DNA from 4 places in the Shewanella sp. DW31 genome. Region 3 is predicted to be linked to each of the others. Evidence: predicted binding sites of a transcription regulator. Region 3 holds the regulator's gene; each other region holds the start of a gene.
The links. Region 3 encodes sigma-54, which starts transcription at its own class of promoters, with help from an activator protein. Its sites were predicted from a motif close to GTTGGCACGNNNNTNGNNT; they were not measured.
Positions count from the first base shown of each region.

Region 1 (4,215 bases), on a different contig from region 3:
AACCAACAATAGGAATAAACCAGCATAGCCACCAGGCTTGTGAAACCAAGGCAATGCCAATCAGCAGCAGAACTAAACAACTGCCAACAAAGTGTAATTGCCGACAAGTCGGGTGCTGGTGTTGGGATAAATAGAAAGGATAAAAATCGGCGAAACGTTTATAAGAGTTAGTCATCTTGTTGAACCGAATAGAATAAAAGCTGGCCATGGACACTGCCGATACTCAGCTCGCCTATGGATACAAAGTCATGCTGAGTAAACAGTTGCAAGTGGTTCTCCTGAGCGATAAACACACCAATGCCATCCAAATCAGGCTGCTCATCACACCAACTCACCACAGCTTGCACTAACTTATGTCCAAGTCCTTTGTGCTGTTCATTTGGTGCAAGAGCAATAAACTGCAAAATACCGCAGTGCTTACTGGGTAAAAGTTCAATAATACTGGACTCTTTGTTCATTAGCGCTTGAGTCGATTGCCAACCTGTACCTAACAACATCTTTAAGCGCCAGTGCCAATAACGTCCTTCACCTAAAGGCACTTCTTGAGTAACTACACAGGCTAACCCAAAGAGTCTTTCATGGTCGAATAAACCAATGAGGGCTTGTTTTTGTTGCCATAACGTATTGAGTTCTTCCCTGATTGCGGCGCGCAATTTTTGCTCATAAGCGGCTTTGTCTGAGGTAAAGAGTGAATCGACAAAAAAAGGATCATCATGGTAAGCGTTATAGAGAATAGAAGCGGCAATGCGTAAGTCTTCCGCGGTCAAATAGACTGCGCGGCAGTCCTCCAGAATTTCATTGTCCATCGTTAGCATTCCTTGACTTAGCTCACACTTTTTATGCGTAACTGTTAATCTACCAAGGAAACTAAAAAGTGCAAATTTTAATCATAGATTGCATTTTTCAATCAGGCGCTTACTCTAAACGAAGGCACTATACTGAAAAGGAAATAATGATGGATACAACTCCAGTAGACTTAAGCCACTTGTTTGAGCAACTCGGTTTAGACAGTAGCGACGAGGCCATAGCGCAGTTTATTGCAACCCATGATATCGACCATCACATCCATTTAAGCCAAGCGCCCTTTTGGACCCCTGCCCAAAAGAGCTTTATCATTGAAGGTTTAGAAGCCGATGCCCTCTGGACTGAGCCCATTGAGCAATTAGACACTCAGCTACGTAAACGATAAGACTCGTTGGTTCAGATTTTACCGTAAGCCGTTTCGCCCCAACCCACTAAGGCATTGTTGCTCAGCACGATAGGCGTGCATTCATCCTTAGTGGTTTTTCCATCGCCATTATTACGCTGGGTACGATAAAACAACACTAAGACTTCTTTATTGGCTTCACCTTGTTGAGCACTTTGTTGAATATAGGCTTCACTAAAATCAGCGGTGCCCATTAAGATCATCACTTGGTCTTTAGGCATACCTAAGCTCAGTTTGGTTAAGTTAGTGCGATTTTTATCCTGCACTTTCTCCCAAGATTCGCTGCTATCCCAGCCCGATTCTCCATCACCGACATTGACCACGCAGCCGCTAAGACCTAAGCTTGCGAGCCCTAAAAAAGTGATGGCGATAAGTTTGTTATTCAATTTATGGTTCATCTTGTGACATCCTATGTAATTATTATTGAAGCTTAAAAATGGTATTTCGGCTGGACAATAAGCAAAATAAATGCCACAAGACAACACACTGTTTTTAAATGAAAAAATTAATTATTATTTTAAAATTGGTTTAAACAATTCAACAAATTAAGGAATTTTGCTAATTATGAGTCCCCTTGACCAAGTATTAGCGGCCGCACGTTCGCTCGAAGCCTGCGGTAAAGTACCGAGCCTTGCCTTAATTAAAACCCGTTTAGGTAGTAGCCTACCTTTACCTATATTGATCCAAGGCTTACAGCAATTTAAATCTATGCCTAAGGCGGATCGCGAGCGTTTAGCTGAGTTGCAAACTATCAGCCCTACAACTGACACTCCCGCAACTAACGATACCTTAACCCTTGCAGTGCTCGCCGAGCGCCTGCAGATGCAACAGGCGTATTTTGAACGTCATGCTGAGCAGCAAAAAACAGAAATAATGCAATTAAAAAACGAACTGCTTGAACTTAAACAACGCATCAACTTATTAGAAATCCAAGGAAAAACAGCTTAATGTTTGTTACTGAACTGCGCTTCGAATGCTTCGCCGACACCACGATATCTGCCGCCGAGAAGGCCATTAATCAGCTCCTTGAAGCCTATCGAGCTAATGGCCAAATCTTAGGACGAGAATTTGCGGTCGCCTTTAATGACGGTGAGTTTAGAGTGCGTTTATTGATGCCAGAGAAAAGCAGTTTAGCGCACAAATATCACAGCCCTTGGGTCAAAAAAGCCTTAGTAGAATTAACCGACGCTAAACTACTCGCGCCGCGGGAAAAGTTTATTGGTCAGGATATCAATTCTGAAGTAAGTAATACCGAAACACCCAGCTGGCAACTGCTATACACCAGTTTTGTGCATATGTGCTCGCCCCTACGCAGCGGCGACAATTTATTGCCCATTCCCCTGTACCGTATACCCGCAACCTTTAATGGCGATCATAAACGTATTATCCGTTGGCAGAGCGAATGGCAAGCCTGCGACGAGCTGCAAATGGCAGCGGCCACCAAGGCAGAATTTGCCGCGCTAGAGGAATTATCGAGTTCTGACAGTGATTTATTTCGCAGAGGTTGGGATTTGCGCGGTCGTATCGAATATCTCACTCAGATCCCGACCTATTACTACTTATATCGCGTTGGCGGCCAAGATTTAGCCACAGAAAAAACGCGACCTTGCCCACGTTGTGGCAGTCATGATTGGAAACTCGATGAACCTTTATTGGATATGTTCCATTTTCGCTGCGAGCCTTGCCGCATAGTGTCGAATCTGTCTTGGGATCATCAATAACATCTGTTTATCCCTTGCAGAACTCAACCTAAGATAAGCCACGCTTAGGTTGAGTTAATACTTAGGTTGATAATAAAAATGTCGCTCACAGAAGTTAACGTTTACCGAAAAGGTTTTGCCACATACGTTTAAAACTGGCGAAAATACCAGGATGTTCTAATGCGGGCATAGGTAATTCTTCATGTTTAACGGGTGGTGCTATCCGTGGCGATAATGCTTCGATAAACGCAGTCAAACTCGAGGACAATTGCTCAGATTGCACTTCACCAGGGATTTCAATCCATACGCTACCATCACTGTTATTGATGGTGAGCATTTTATCTCCCTCATCTAACAGACCGATAAACCAAGTCGGTGACTGCTTCAGTTTTTTCTTCATCATCAGATGACCAATCAAGTTTTGTTGCAGGCAGTTAAAATCGTCATCATTCCAGACTTGCAGTAACTCCCCCGTGCCCCACTTAGAGTCAAATAATACTGGGGCGGAGAAATAATGACCGTAAAAATCATTGATCTCTGGCCATAAAGTTAACTCCAGTGCATGCTCTACATTGGCGAAACTGCCTTCAACTTTGCGTTTCACTGGCTGCCAAGAAACAGCCTGTTCAAGATCGGGTTGAAATTCGCCTTGAATACACACAGAAGGCTCACCCTGTGGGTAATAACGCGGTAGTTCACCTAAACTCGTTAAGTAAGCTTGATGATAGTTTTGCAAAAATTTATCGAGTGCGGGCAGACAAGACACTTAAGCACAATCCAATTTCAGGTATAATGTGCGCCTATTTTGACATGGAAACAGTATTGATGACACAGAATCACGATCCCTATAGTGATGCGCAAGCGCTTGTTGGCCTGACTTTAGGTAAAGCCACCGACTACCAAGCCGAGTATGATGCGTCGCTGCTGCAAGGGGTTCCACGCTCACTAAACCGTAATGCTATTGCACTCACTGGGACGTTACCGTTTCATGGTGCCGATATCTGGACGGGTTATGAGCTGTCTTGGTTAAATGCCAAAGGTAAGCCTATGGTGGCCATAGCTGAATTTCATTTAAGCTATGAAAGCCTGAATCTGATTGAGTCGAAATCGTTCAAACTGTATCTCAATAGCTTTAATCAAACCAAGTTTGATAGCCTAGATTCACTGCAAAAAACCTTAGTGCAAGACTTAAGTCAGTGTGCTCAAGGTGATGTTAGCGTTAAGATTATCGAGCCCAAAAGCTTTGGTATTCAGCGTATTATTGAGTTACCTGGCACTTGTATTGACGATCTCGATATTGAAGTCAGC
Region 1 covers NZ_JADWMP020000002.1:8,147-12,361, forward strand. Annotated here, with positions in the region: gene GWI56_RS02415 (DUF962 domain-containing protein) at 1-175, opposite strand, end outside; gene GWI56_RS02420 (GNAT family N-acetyltransferase) at 168-806, opposite strand; gene GWI56_RS02425 (DUF2789 domain-containing protein) at 956-1,189, shown strand; gene GWI56_RS02430 (DUF3192 domain-containing protein) at 1,201-1,605, opposite strand; gene GWI56_RS02435 (hypothetical protein) at 1,772-2,155, shown strand; gene GWI56_RS02440 (Zn-ribbon-containing protein) at 2,155-2,928, shown strand; gene syd (SecY-interacting protein) at 3,023-3,673, opposite strand; gene queF (NADPH-dependent 7-cyano-7-deazaguanine reductase QueF) at 3,733-4,215, shown strand, end outside.
Region 1: a site for sigma-54 is predicted at 1,665-1,683, ahead of GWI56_RS02430 (DUF3192 domain-containing protein). Genes of this name have one in related genera too.

Region 2 (4,215 bases), on a different contig from region 3:
GTTTATATTTCATGATACGACTCCTTAGAAAGGCCACCAGTCGCTCATAAAGAACTGGCTTAACCAGCCCACTTTTTGAGCATCTGCGAAAGTGCCTGTGCCACTGTATTGGATACGGGCATTAGCCATTCGCGTTGAATCGACAGTGTTATCGGGTTTAATGTCCTGCGAGCGAACGAGACCAGTGACACGAATAAACTCATCACCATTATTAATTGAAATCCATTTTTCACCACGGATCACTAAACTGCCGTTGTTTAGCACTTGCATCACGTTTGCCGAGATGCTGCCATCTAGACTATTGCTCTGATCCGCATCCGATTCACGCTTAGTGTTCATGCTATCTTTGTAACGCAAATCAATTGGCACTCCGCCAATGGACACATTACTACCACCTGCAAAGATGGGATCTAAGCTCATGTCTGAACCTTTTTTGATCTGATTGCCTGCACTCTTCTTAGCTTGAGTCGATTCCTTCAATACGATAGTGATAATGTCACCGACTTTGTGGGCGCGTATATCCGAATACAAGCTAGATGCTTGGCTGTCTTGATAAATAGAGCCAGTTGCGGCAATTTTTGTCGGCGGTGCCTCTGGGTATACCGGCGCGTAAAAGGGATCATCCGCAAGGGGTTTCTTTTGCGTCGAGCTACAAGCTGCAAGCAATAACGCGACGGCCAACACAAGATATCTAGCCATGATGTTTGCCTCTATAAATTCTGAGTCACATAAGACAGCATTTGATCTACCGCTGAAATCACTTTTGAGTTCATCTCGTAAATGCGCTGACTTTCGATAAGGTTCACCAGTTCCTCGGTCACGTTCACGTTAGAGGTTTCTAAGGCGCCTTGACGAATAGCACCCATACCATCTAACGAAGCGGTACCTTGAATGGGCGTGCCGCTCGCACCAGTTTCCGTATATAAGTTTTGTCCCATAGGATCTAAACCCGATGGATTAATAAAATCCGTCATAGTCAACTGACCCACGACTTGGTTCTCAGCGGTACCCGGCGTTTTTACTGAAACCTCACCCTCTGCGGAAACGGTAATACTGGTCGCATTATCAGGAATAGTGATCGCGGGTTGTAGCAAATAGCCAGAACCTGGCGTCACAATCTGCCCCGTATCGTCTAAGGTAAACTGACCATTTCGAGTATAAGCAGTGGTTCCATCAGGGAGCTGGATTTCAAAAAATCCAGGACCTTCAATCATGAGATCCAGTGAGTTATCCGTCGTCAGCATGTTACCCTGAGTAAACATTTTTTGAGTGGCGACGACTTTCGTACCCGCACCTATGTTTAATCCGTTGGGTAGCTTAGTGTTAGATGCACTAACACCACCCGCTTGGTTAACTGTTTGATAGAGTAAATCTTCAAATACTGCGCGGCTTTTTTTGTAGCCCACAGTGCTAGCGTTCGCTACGTTGTTTGAAATCACTGAAATATCAGTTTGCTGTGCGTCTAAGCCAGTTTTACTAATCCATAACGCCGGATGCATAATCTATCTCCTAACTAATACGCATTAATGAGGATGAAGCGCGATCATTCTCTTCCGCGGTTTTCATCATCTTGACTTGCAATTCAAACTGGCGCTGAAGATCAATCAAAGACACCATTTCATCAACAGGGTTAACGTTACTGCCCTCTACGGCACCACTTTCAACTGCGACGAAAGGGTCAGCTGGTGCTGGTTCGCCTGACATTTGTCGAAATAATCCATCTTCACCACGCATCATCTGCGCATTGCCGGGATTAACTAACTTCAATCTCGCCACTTCTTCTATCACTTCAGCAGTCGCCCCTTGAGGGCGAACAGACACTATGCCATCCTGTGAAATTGACACTTTATCAATAGGTAATGGCAGCACTATCGGGCCAGCGTCCCCCATTACTGGATTGCCTCTGTCGTTATACAACATGCCCGTCGCATCGAAACTGAGACTACCGGAACGGGTATAAGCTTCACTGCCATCTTTCGCCTGAACGGCAAACCAGCCATCGCCTTTAATGGCAACATCGAGATCCCGTCCAGTGGTTTTTATCGGACCAGAGCGAAAATTAGCTGACGGAGATTCTGTCATCGCAAACACCCTTGAAGGCAACCCTTCACCGAAGGCTTGCATCGATCTGGCCTGCGCCATATCTGATTTAAAACCATCGGTATTAGCATTGGCTAAGTTGTTCGCACGGAGTGCCAGCTCATTCATATTTTGCTTAGCGCCACTCATGGCGACATAAAGGAATTTGTCCACAGACTGCTCCGTCAAATTTTCTACATGACGATATCAAAGCAAGCATCGTGCCAATAAAAATTAATTTTAATTTACTGATAAAATTGAAGAATAAGGAAATGAAGTGAGTTGACAGCAAGATAAAGGCTAAGTGTTGCCACTGGCGGCAACACTTAGTTAAATAAAGTAATGATTAGCGGATTTGTAATACGGTTTGTTGCAGCGTGTTATTCACTTCAAGGGTACGGGAGTTCGCTTGGAAGTTACGCTGCGCCGAAATTAAATCGACCAGTTCAGTCGTCAAATCGATGTTCGATTGCTCTAACGCCGATGAACTGATGCTACCAAAAGTTCCACTATTTGCCTCACCCGCTAACGCTGGACCTGAAGCTAAACTGGCTTTCCACGACGTATTACCCACTTGCGTTAAACCTTGTTCGTTAGCAAAACGAACTAAAGCAACCCGTGCTAAAGGCACGGTTGAACCATTAGAATAACTCGCGGTCACTAAACCATCTTCGCCGATTTCAACGTTAGTTAAGCGACCTACAGTCGTACCATCTTGTGTCAACTCAGTTGCACCAAAAGGAGCCGCATATTGCGTTGGGGCATTAAACTTCACAGTCAAATCTTGAGTACCATCGGCACCAGGCCCTAAAACACCCGCACCACTGACGCCCAAAGCCTCAGTCTTGACTATAGCAGGATCACTACCAGTGTAGACACCAACAGAATTGAACTTGAGTACAGAGCCTTTCCAACCACCAGCAGTTTGAGCTGTGCCCGTTGCATCAGGCGTACCATCGCCGGTGGTATCTGTTTGATAAGTACCAGCAGGACCGGCTAGATCGACTTGTTTTCCATCAACAGCATAGTAAGCCACCCAATTGTTCTCACCATTGTACGAACCATCTTTAGGCTTAACAAAATAAGTTGTCATAATATGTGGCTCACCGAGTGAGTCATAAATTGTCATTGATGTAACGTTATTGTAGGTTTTTGCATCTAGAGGATCGAATGCCGCGGGGTCGAGTGCACTTTCCTTAGCATTTAAGTTCATTTGTAAAGTAACATTCTCAGTCTTTACAGGGCTACCCGCAGTGTCTGGTATTTGTACCGGCTTAGCCGTCGTTAAACTCACTGATGTTGAGTTCCCATCTTTATCCACTGGGAAAGTTTGCAAATAATTACCAGAAGAATCAACCATGTAATTATTTTTATCGACCTTAAATGCTCCAGCACGGGTAAACGAGTGGTCTAATGTACCCAGTTCAGAGGCTGTAACGAAAAAGCCACCACCTTTAATCGCCATATCAAGGGAGTTATTCGTCAGCTGTAAGCTACCTTGATGGAATTGCTGTGCCACTTGACTCGTAGCAACACCACCACCGACAGCAGTTTTAGCATTTGAAAAAATAGAATTAGCGTAAACATCCGCAAATTCAGCACGGGATTCTTTAAAGCCAATGGTGTTCGCATTAGCAATGTTATTCGCCGTAGTGTTTAAATCTTTCTGCGCGGCAGAAATGCCACTCAATGCAATGTTAAACGACATAATTCACCTCTACACTTGACTCAATTCATTTATGAGCGACTTACGCCCAATTCGGATACTGCAAAAATTCTTTTAGGCAAACTTAGGTTTCAGACACAGCTAACACATCGGTTAACTTGATACCCATACCGCCTCTCAAGTTAAGAATCGCGCCAGTACTGGCCGTACCGAGAGAAACGCTGGTCACATGAGCATAGGTCGAGACTGGCAATTCTTGGGATTTCCCATCCACTAAACCACTCGCCTTGATCGTATAGTTACCTGCGGTTACAGGGTTTCCATCTTTATCGAGGCCATCCCAGTTAACATCGACATTGCCCCCCTTACTGCCATCAACTTTAAAGGTGGTCACAACTTGGCCTTTCTCATCCTCAACACGTACAGTAACTTCAGGAATTTTAGCTGGCGTGCTAATCACACCTTTTATT
Region 2 covers NZ_JADWMP020000007.1:89,201-93,415, forward strand. Annotated here, with positions in the region: gene GWI56_RS08075 (flagellar basal body P-ring protein FlgI) at 1-13, opposite strand, end outside; gene flgH (flagellar basal body L-ring protein FlgH) at 25-699, opposite strand; gene flgG (flagellar basal-body rod protein FlgG) at 711-1,499, opposite strand; gene flgF (flagellar basal-body rod protein FlgF) at 1,510-2,253, opposite strand; gene flgE (flagellar hook protein FlgE) at 2,426-3,787, opposite strand; gene flgD (flagellar hook assembly protein FlgD) at 3,870-4,215, opposite strand, start outside.
Region 2: a site for sigma-54 is predicted at 2,290-2,308, ahead of flgF (flagellar basal-body rod protein FlgF). Genes of this name have one in related genera too.

Region 3 (4,215 bases):
CGCTTAAATCATAGATATTCAAATTCGACGTATCTATGTAGTGATCGACCAGTTTTGACATAGGCTCGAGCAGTTTCCCCTCCAGCTTTATCGCTTCTTGCAAAGAGACTCGGCTCTTCGACAAAGGATGCAAACGGCGGGTTTCGCTGTAACGCTTGAGCAGAATTTTATCGCTGGAGTTAAGGAAGAAGCTCGTTAACTCAGTATCTGGAGGTAGGCTAGCGAGTTGTTTTACTAAGACCTTATCCTGCTCAGGCATGTTACGCACGTCGACACTGATGGCGACGAGATCGTTACTGCCCTTGAGTTGCTCAAGCAAACTGCCAATCAATGGCAAGGGAAGGTTATCGACACAATAATAGCCGAGATCTTCGAGTACCCTAAGGGCGACAGATTTGCCTGAGCCTGAGCGGCCCGACACTATGACCAGTTTCATCCAGTGATTACCTGATAGAGTTCCGTTTCATCATGCGTCTTGCGTAATTGCTTTAATATTTGCTTGTCGCTCAGCTTTTCGGCCATGCAAGACAAGGTACTTAAGTGCTGCTGACATTGGTCTGCAGGCACCAGTAGTGCAAATAAAATATCAACAGGTTGCTTATCGATAGCATCAAATGCTATCGGCTCTTCACACTTAATTAGTATGGCAATGGGCTGATCTATATCGGCTAGTCGACCATGTGGAATGGCGATGCCGTTACCTATACCTGTGCTCCCCATCTTTTCGCGCGCCACTAGGCTTTCGAATATCTCTTGAGATGAGAGGGTCGGGTACTGGGCAGCGACTAAGTCGCTGATGAGTTCCAGTACCTTTTTCTTGCTGCCCGGAGTGGCGCAGGTAGTGCACTCCGGCCGCAGTATGGTACAAAGTTCCATTATTAGTGTTTTGTTAACTTCTCTTTGTGTTTAATAACCTGACGGTCAAGCTTGTCAATCAGGGCGTCTATAGCGGCATACATGTCAGCATGCTCTGAAGTAGCAAAAACTTCACCACCTATGAGGTTTATTCTCGCTTCGGCAATCTGTTGCATTTTCTCAACATTGAGCACAACGTGCACATTATTGATCTGTTCGAAATGGCGTTCAAGTTTTGAAAACTTTTCTTCTACATATGCACGTAACGATTCGGTAATTTCGACATGGTGTCCACTTAGGTTTATTTGCATAGAAACGTCCTCCGATATCCACTGTAGGTTATAAACTTTTACGCTGATTAGAAGGTGGAATAAGCATAGCCTCTCGGTACTTCGCAATGGTTCTGCGGGCTACGTTGATCCCTTGTTCTGCCAGAAGTTGTGCCATCTTACTATCGCTTAATGGTTTTTTCTGGTTTTCCGCTGCCACCAGTTTCTTTATAAAGGCTCTGATTGCTGTGGATGAGCACTCACCACCATCGTCAGTACCGACGTGGCTAGAGAAGAAGTATTTTAGTTCAAAAAGTCCCTTAGGGGTATGCATGTATTTTTGAGTTGTGACCCGTGAGATGGTGGACTCATGCATTTCTACCGCTTCGGCAATATCGTTAAGCACCATAGGTTTCATGGCTTCTTCACCGTACTCAAAGAAACCTTGCTGATATTGCACTATGCAATTAGCAACTTTAAGCAAAGTATCGTTACGGCTTTCTAAGCTCTTAATAAACCATTTAGCCTCTTGCAGATGGCCGCGAATAAATTGGCTATCGGCTTGGTTTTTGGTACTGCGTGCCATAGAAGCATAATGTTGATTTACATTGATTTTTGGCATGCAGTCAGGATTAAGCTCAACGACCCAGCGGCCATTTTTCTTCGACACAGACACATCTGGGATAACGTATTCGTCATTATTGGGCGTGATCAACAAACCTGGGCGAGGATTGAGGGTTTGGATAAGTGCTATACCATCCCTTAATTCATCTTCTTTTAATTTAGTCTTACGCATCAATAACCTAAAATCACGGGCGGCGATCAGATCTAAATGATCTTTGATCAGCATACGGGCGTTTTCTAGGTTGGGAGTATCAGCGGCGAAATGCGACAGTTGGATCAGCAGGCATTCACTTAAATCGCGGGCGGCAACGCCTATGGGATCAAAATGCTGAATACGCTTGAGTACGGCTTCGACTTCGTCAAGCTCAACTTCAGGATTGCCCATGGCTTCGAGAATTTCTTCAGTGCTTTGGGTGAGATAGCCCTGATCGTCGATGGCATCAATAATGGCGGTGGCAATGGCTAAATCGGTTTCAGAAAACGGCGTGAGGTTTTTTTGCCATTCTAAGTGTTCGTACAAACCTTCACTGGTCTCGCCTTGGAAGGGCATATCGTCTTCACGACTGCCGCCGGGGCCTGAGTTTGGGGAGGCGGTAAACACTTCATCCCATGTGGTGTCCATGGGGAGCTCATCGGGCATGGATTCTTTGGTTAGCGACTCTGCCGTATCTATGGTGGAGCTGTCTTTTTCTGGTGGCAGAGTGCTAGATTCACTGAAATCCGTATCGGATAGCGTTTGGTTTACAGGGGTTTTAGTGGCGTCGAATTGATCCTCTTCCAGCTCGAGAAGGGGATTAGAATCTAATGCTTGCTGGATCTCTTGCTGCAGTTCTAATGACGACAGTTGCAACAGACGTATAGCCTGTTGTAGTTGTGGCGTCATGGTTAACTGTTGACCCAGTTTGAGCTGGAGTGACGCTTTCATGTTACCGCTGATCCCTACGTTATTATTGTTGGATGAGGTCGCTTATTATTATCTTGAGTGAAGCCCAATGGCGGTATAAATTGCCTCCATTGGCTTCGCTCGATTAACTATAGCCTGAATTGTTCACCTAAGTACACAGCCCTAACTTGCTGATTGTCTAAGATCTCTGCTGGAGTTCCTTCGGCAATCAGGTTTCCGTGACTCACAATATAAGCATGTTCACATACATCTAATGTCTCGCGGACATTATGGTCTGTGATCAGTACGCCAAGGCCGCGACTTTTGAGTTGTTCGATAATCTTCTTGATGTCGATAACCGAAATAGGATCGACGCCGGCAAACGGTTCATCGAGCAAAATGAACTTAGGATTAGCGGCTAAAGCCCGCGCAATTTCGACGCGACGACGTTCGCCACCCGACAATGACATGCCTTGGCTGTCACGGATGTGGGTGATATGAAACTCTTCGAGCAGATGTTCTAGTTCTTCTTCTCGTTCTTCGTTTTTAAGTTCTTTACGAGTTTGCAGTACGGCCATGATGTTGTCATGAACAGTTAGCTTACGAAAGATACTGGCTTCTTGCGGTAAGTAACCTATGCCTTTGCGGGCACGCAGATGCATAGGATCTGCGGTTAAATCATCATCGTCGATAAAGATATGTCCCTTATCGCTCTTCACTAGCCCGACAACCATGTAAAAGGTCGTGGTTTTACCTGCACCGTTTGGACCGAGTAGGCCAACGACTTGACCGGTTTTTACCGTCAGACTGACGTCTTTAACCACTTGGCGACTCTTGTAACTTTTCGCCAGATTTTGTGCTCTTAAGGTGATTTGGGTCATTTAGAGTCCTGCTTTTTTACAGGTTTATCCGCCGGAGCGTCTGATTTAGCATCATCTTGATAGTTTTCAGGCTGAATAATAGTGATTACGCGATCGTCACCACTGCCAGTACTCTCGGCCATCAATTTCTGTTGAATCATGTTATAGCGGATTAAATTGCCTGTAACTTGGCTACCCGCTTGATCTAATGACGCCATACCTTTCAGTGTTAAGGTGCGGCTTGCCATATCGTAACGAATTTCTTTCGCGCTGGCAGATGCAGGGCGGCCATCGTCTAATATTTGGCTATATGTAGCAGGGTTGCCTGTGGCGACCAAAGTTTTGCTATTTTCACCTTCAGCGGAAAATGCACGCAGTTCATTTGCTTGGATTTTTATTGAGCCTTGGGTCACTTCAACCGGACCAAAGAAAATGATCTGGTTGTTTTTGATATCCGCAGTTTGGCTCACAGCTTTGATTGTGACTTCTTGCTTTAAGTCGCCGACTTTCGCGAAAGCACTCATGCTCATAATTAGCATTAGGCTGGCAAGTAATACGTTATTTTGCTTCATATGTTCCTACTACCTGACTGGTCAATTGCACTTCTTGCGCGTTGAGGTCGGCATAAAGGCCTTGGCCTTGAATATTAAAATCTTTCCCTGTGACGTAAATGGTACGGTCAGAGGTCATTATCATAGTGTTGAGATCGAGTTCCAGATAACTG
Region 3 covers NZ_JADWMP020000027.1:13,771-17,985, forward strand. Annotated here, with positions in the region: gene rapZ (RNase adapter RapZ) at 1-436, opposite strand, end outside; gene ptsN (PTS IIA-like nitrogen regulatory protein PtsN) at 433-876, opposite strand; gene hpf (ribosome hibernation promoting factor) at 879-1,166, opposite strand; gene GWI56_RS18785 (RNA polymerase factor sigma-54) at 1,195-2,673, opposite strand; gene lptB (LPS export ABC transporter ATP-binding protein) at 2,781-3,512, opposite strand; gene lptA (lipopolysaccharide transport periplasmic protein LptA) at 3,509-4,063, opposite strand; gene lptC (LPS export ABC transporter periplasmic protein LptC) at 4,050-4,215, opposite strand, start outside.

Region 4 (4,215 bases), on a different contig from region 3:
TTAGGGGTTGAAGCCATTATCGAGCTGATGCAAACCTATGCGATTGACCAAGACCTTGGTGCGGGTTTTAAGAGTCCTAAATTTGGGCAGATTTTATCGGATATCAAATGGAAATATCGCGGCCAAATTAACCCATTAAACAAGCAGATGTCGCTGGATGTGCACATTACCAGCGTGACAGACGACAATGGCAAACGCATCATTATGGGCGATGCCAACTTGAGTAAAGATGGCCTGCGAATTTATGAAGTTAAAGATATCGCCATCTGTATTGAAGAAGCTTAATGAGTTTACGCTATTAGAAAGACGCTAATCTCGAATAACAAATAACAAATAACAAATAACAAATAGTTGCGCCGCCTTGGCTATCCACATCGCACAGGGCGGCACTGATAACATGAGAACACCTATGACTAGCCATACTCTAGATCAATTCAATAGCAATAATGAAAAACTCAGCCCTTGGCCGTGGCAAGTCAACGATGCCGAGCTGTGCTTTGATATCGACGCATTAGGCAAAAAACTCAAAGATTTAAGCCAAGCCTGTTACTTAGTCAATCACAGTGAAAAAGGCTTAGGCATAGCGCAAACGGCCGAAGTGACCACAAGTGACAGCCAAGCGCCACTAGGCTCACACCCCGTCAGCGCCTTTGCGCCCGCCCTTGGCACCCAAAGTTTAGGCGACAGTAATTTTCGCCGCGTACACGGGGTTAAATACGCTTACTACGCCGGCGCTATGGCAAACGGTATTGCCTCGGAAGAACTGGTTATCGCCCTTGGCCAAGCGGGCATTTTGTGCTCATTTGGCGCGGCGGGGTTAATTCCATCCCGCGTTGAAGCGGCCATTACTCGCATTCAGGCGGCGCTGCCTAATGGTCCTTATGCTTTTAACTTAATTCACAGCCCAAGTGAGCCCGCATTAGAGCGCGGCAGTGTTGAGCTGTTCTTAAAACATAAAGTGCGCACGGTCGAAGCCTCGGCATTTTTAGGGTTAACGCCGCAAATCGTCTATTACCGCGCGGCGGGTTTGAGCCGCGACGAACATGGCGAGATAGTCATTGGCAACAAAGTCATCGCCAAAATCAGCCGTACCGAAGTCGCGACTAAGTTTATGGAGCCTGCGCCAGCTAAAATCCTCCAGCAACTAGTGAGTGACGGCCTTATCAGCCAAGACCAAATGGCGATGGCGCAACTCGTGCCCATGGCGGATGACATCACGGCCGAAGCCGATTCAGGCGGCCATACCGACAATCGCCCACTCGTCACGCTTTTACCGACGATTTTGGCGCTCAAAGATGAAATCCAAGCTAAGTATCAATATAAAACGCCCATCCGTGTGGGCGCAGGCGGCGGCGTCGGTACACCCGATGCAGCATTAGCCACCTTCAACATGGGTGCGGCATTCATCGTCACAGGTTCTATCAACCAAGCTTGCGTCGAAGCGGGCGCCAGCGAACACACCCGTAAGTTACTCGCCACCACAGAAATGGCCGATGTGACTATGGCGCCTGCCGCCGATATGTTCGAAATGGGCGTGAAATTACAAGTGGTTAAGCGCGGTACTTTGTTCCCGATGCGCGCCAATAAGCTTTATGAGATCTACACCCGTTACGATTCGATTGATGCCATCCCTGCGGACGAGCGTAAAAAACTCGAAGAGCAAGTGTTCCGCTCATCACTCGATGACATTTGGGCTGGCACAGTAGCCCACTTTAACGAGCGCGATCCTAAGCAAATCGAGCGCGCACTGGATAACCCCAAACGTAAGATGGCGCTGATTTTCCGCTGGTATTTGGGTCTATCGAGCCGCTGGTCAAACACAGGCGAAGTCGGCCGCGAAATGGATTACCAAATTTGGGCAGGCCCAGCGCTCGGCGCATTTAATGCGTGGGCCAAAGGCAGTTATTTAGATGACTATAAGGCCCGTAATGCGGTGGATTTAGCCAAACATTTAATGGTGGGCGCAGCATATCAATCCCGCATTAACCTGCTGTTATCCCAAGGCGCGAGCATTCCAGTTAGCCTGCAACGCTGGAAACCATTAAATCGTTTTTAAACGTATTTAGCTCATATCATCTTGTATTATAAGATCATAATATCTTCAAGCCGACACAAACTCACAGTGTCGGCTTTTATTTGTCTTTACTTATGAACGACATCAGCTCACAGTCTTTGATTCAACGTATTAGGCTGAAACTCTTACCGAAGCTTAGGTAAAAATTGCCTACCCCTCTTTTAATTCACTCACACCATTTTAAATAAAATGATTTAAATTATATTTAAAATCAATTAACTACTTAAAATTTTTAAAGTTGGCATTAAGATCGCAATCAAGTAAGAGCCATTAGCCGTTACCTTACAAGTGACACAAACGGTCATGAGAAGGATTAATACAAGGGCAGGAGGTTATTATGCTAGGTTGGACATTAGTATTTCTAGTTGTTGCCGTGATTGCCGGGTTGTTAGGATTTGCTGGGATTGCTGGCGCAGCGGCGGGAATAGCGAAAATCATTTTCTTCATATTTATTGTGTTATTAGTGATTTCTCTGCTGATCAATGCCCTTAAGGGTAAATCACCGCGACTATAATTTTTTTTAGAAAAGGAGATAGATATGAAACCATTTACCCTGATGACAAGTGCAGCATTCGCATTATTACTCGCCCTAGGTTTAACGGCCTGTAGTGATAACAAAGCCGAAGACACGGGCGAAAAAATCGATGAAGTAATGACTGATACAGGTAACGCCATCGAAGATGCCTGTGAAGAAGTCAAAGAAGGTGTTAAAGCTAAAGATACTAAGTGCTAAACAAACCTGACTTTAGGGTGGCAATAGACTCGTCTACTGCCACCCTTTTGGTTTAGACTCGCTCATTTCTGCATCTCTCATCTCGACATCTATCCATTCAAGTGCAACGATTTTAACCAAGAACAATGGCATTGGAGGACTTGCATGCTAACGAAGATCCACATCAAATATTTGTACACTGCAGGTGCAGTATTGTTAGCCTATTTTGCAGTAACAGACACTTCTCCCCTGCTCACTTTCATTTGTGCATGGACAAGTCTGTCACTGTTTTTAGTCGGTTCCGCCTATTGGTTTAATCTCGCCAGTATTTTTAGAAAACGCCAAGATGGCACTATTCCTTGGTATATTCGTTGGGGTTTTATTCCCTTTTTATTAGGCTGTCGACTCTATAACCACTGGGCCAGAAAATACGATTCAGTACCGCCCATGCAAAGGATTGATGAACATCTGTATCTCGGCTGTAGACTCTTTTCCGCAGATCTGGAAACGATTAAAGCCAATAAGATCACTGCCATTCTGGATGTCACCGCTGAATTTGATGGCTTAGATTGGTCGCAATTTGAGGATCATATCGAGTATTTAAATATTCCCATCCTCGACCATAGCGTACCGACCAGCGCCCAACTCAATCAAGCCGTTAACTGGCTGCACCGCCAAGTGCGCGCCAATAAACAGGTACTCATCCACTGTGCTATGGGTCGTGGCCGCTCAGTGCTGGTACTCGCCGCTTATTTGGTTTGTAAAGATAAACAACAGCACTTCGCCGAAGTACTGCAGCAGATAAAGCAAATTCGCAAAACCGCTGGCTTAAACAAATGGCAATTACGCGCGCTCGATCGCATGCTCAGTCAAGGGAAAATTAACATCCACAAAGTGGCGTGGATTATCGCCAACCCAGTCTCTGGTGGCGGGAAATGGCAAGAATACAGCGAGCAAATCCAAGATGAACTCAAAGCCTATTTTGACCTAACGTTAAAACTCACAACAGCAGACGAAACTGCAAATATCTTCGCCGAGCAAGCCCGTAATGCAGGTGCTGATATCATTATCGCCTGCGGTGGCGATGGTACTGTGACTGAAGTGGCCTCTCAAATCGTTGATACGGATATCGTCTTAGGCATCATTCCTCTTGGCACAACTAATGCCCTCAGCCATGCCCTCTTTGGTTTAGGCAGTAAGCTTATTCCTATCTCTCAGGCGCTGGATAATATTATTCAAGGGCATTGCCAAGCCATTGATACCGCGCGTTGTAATGAGGAGTTAGTGTTGTTGCTTGTAGGCATAGGGTTTGAGCAACAAATGATTGAATCCGCTAATCGTGAGCGTAAAAATGCTCTCGGCCAGTTTGCCTACCTCGATGGCTTATGGCGCGCAGTGAATGCCGATATCACTTTAACCATCCAGCTCA
Region 4 covers NZ_JADWMP020000002.1:35,140-39,354, forward strand. Annotated here, with positions in the region: gene GWI56_RS02490 (beta-ketoacyl synthase N-terminal-like domain-containing protein) at 1-285, shown strand, start outside; gene pfaD (eicosapentaenoate synthase subunit PfaD) at 410-2,056, shown strand; gene GWI56_RS02500 (DUF1328 family protein) at 2,412-2,588, shown strand; gene GWI56_RS02505 (hypothetical protein) at 2,613-2,807, shown strand; gene GWI56_RS02510 (diacylglycerol kinase family protein) at 2,952-4,215, shown strand, end outside.
Region 4: a site for sigma-54 is predicted at 2,312-2,330, ahead of GWI56_RS02500 (DUF1328 family protein). Genes of this name have one in related genera too.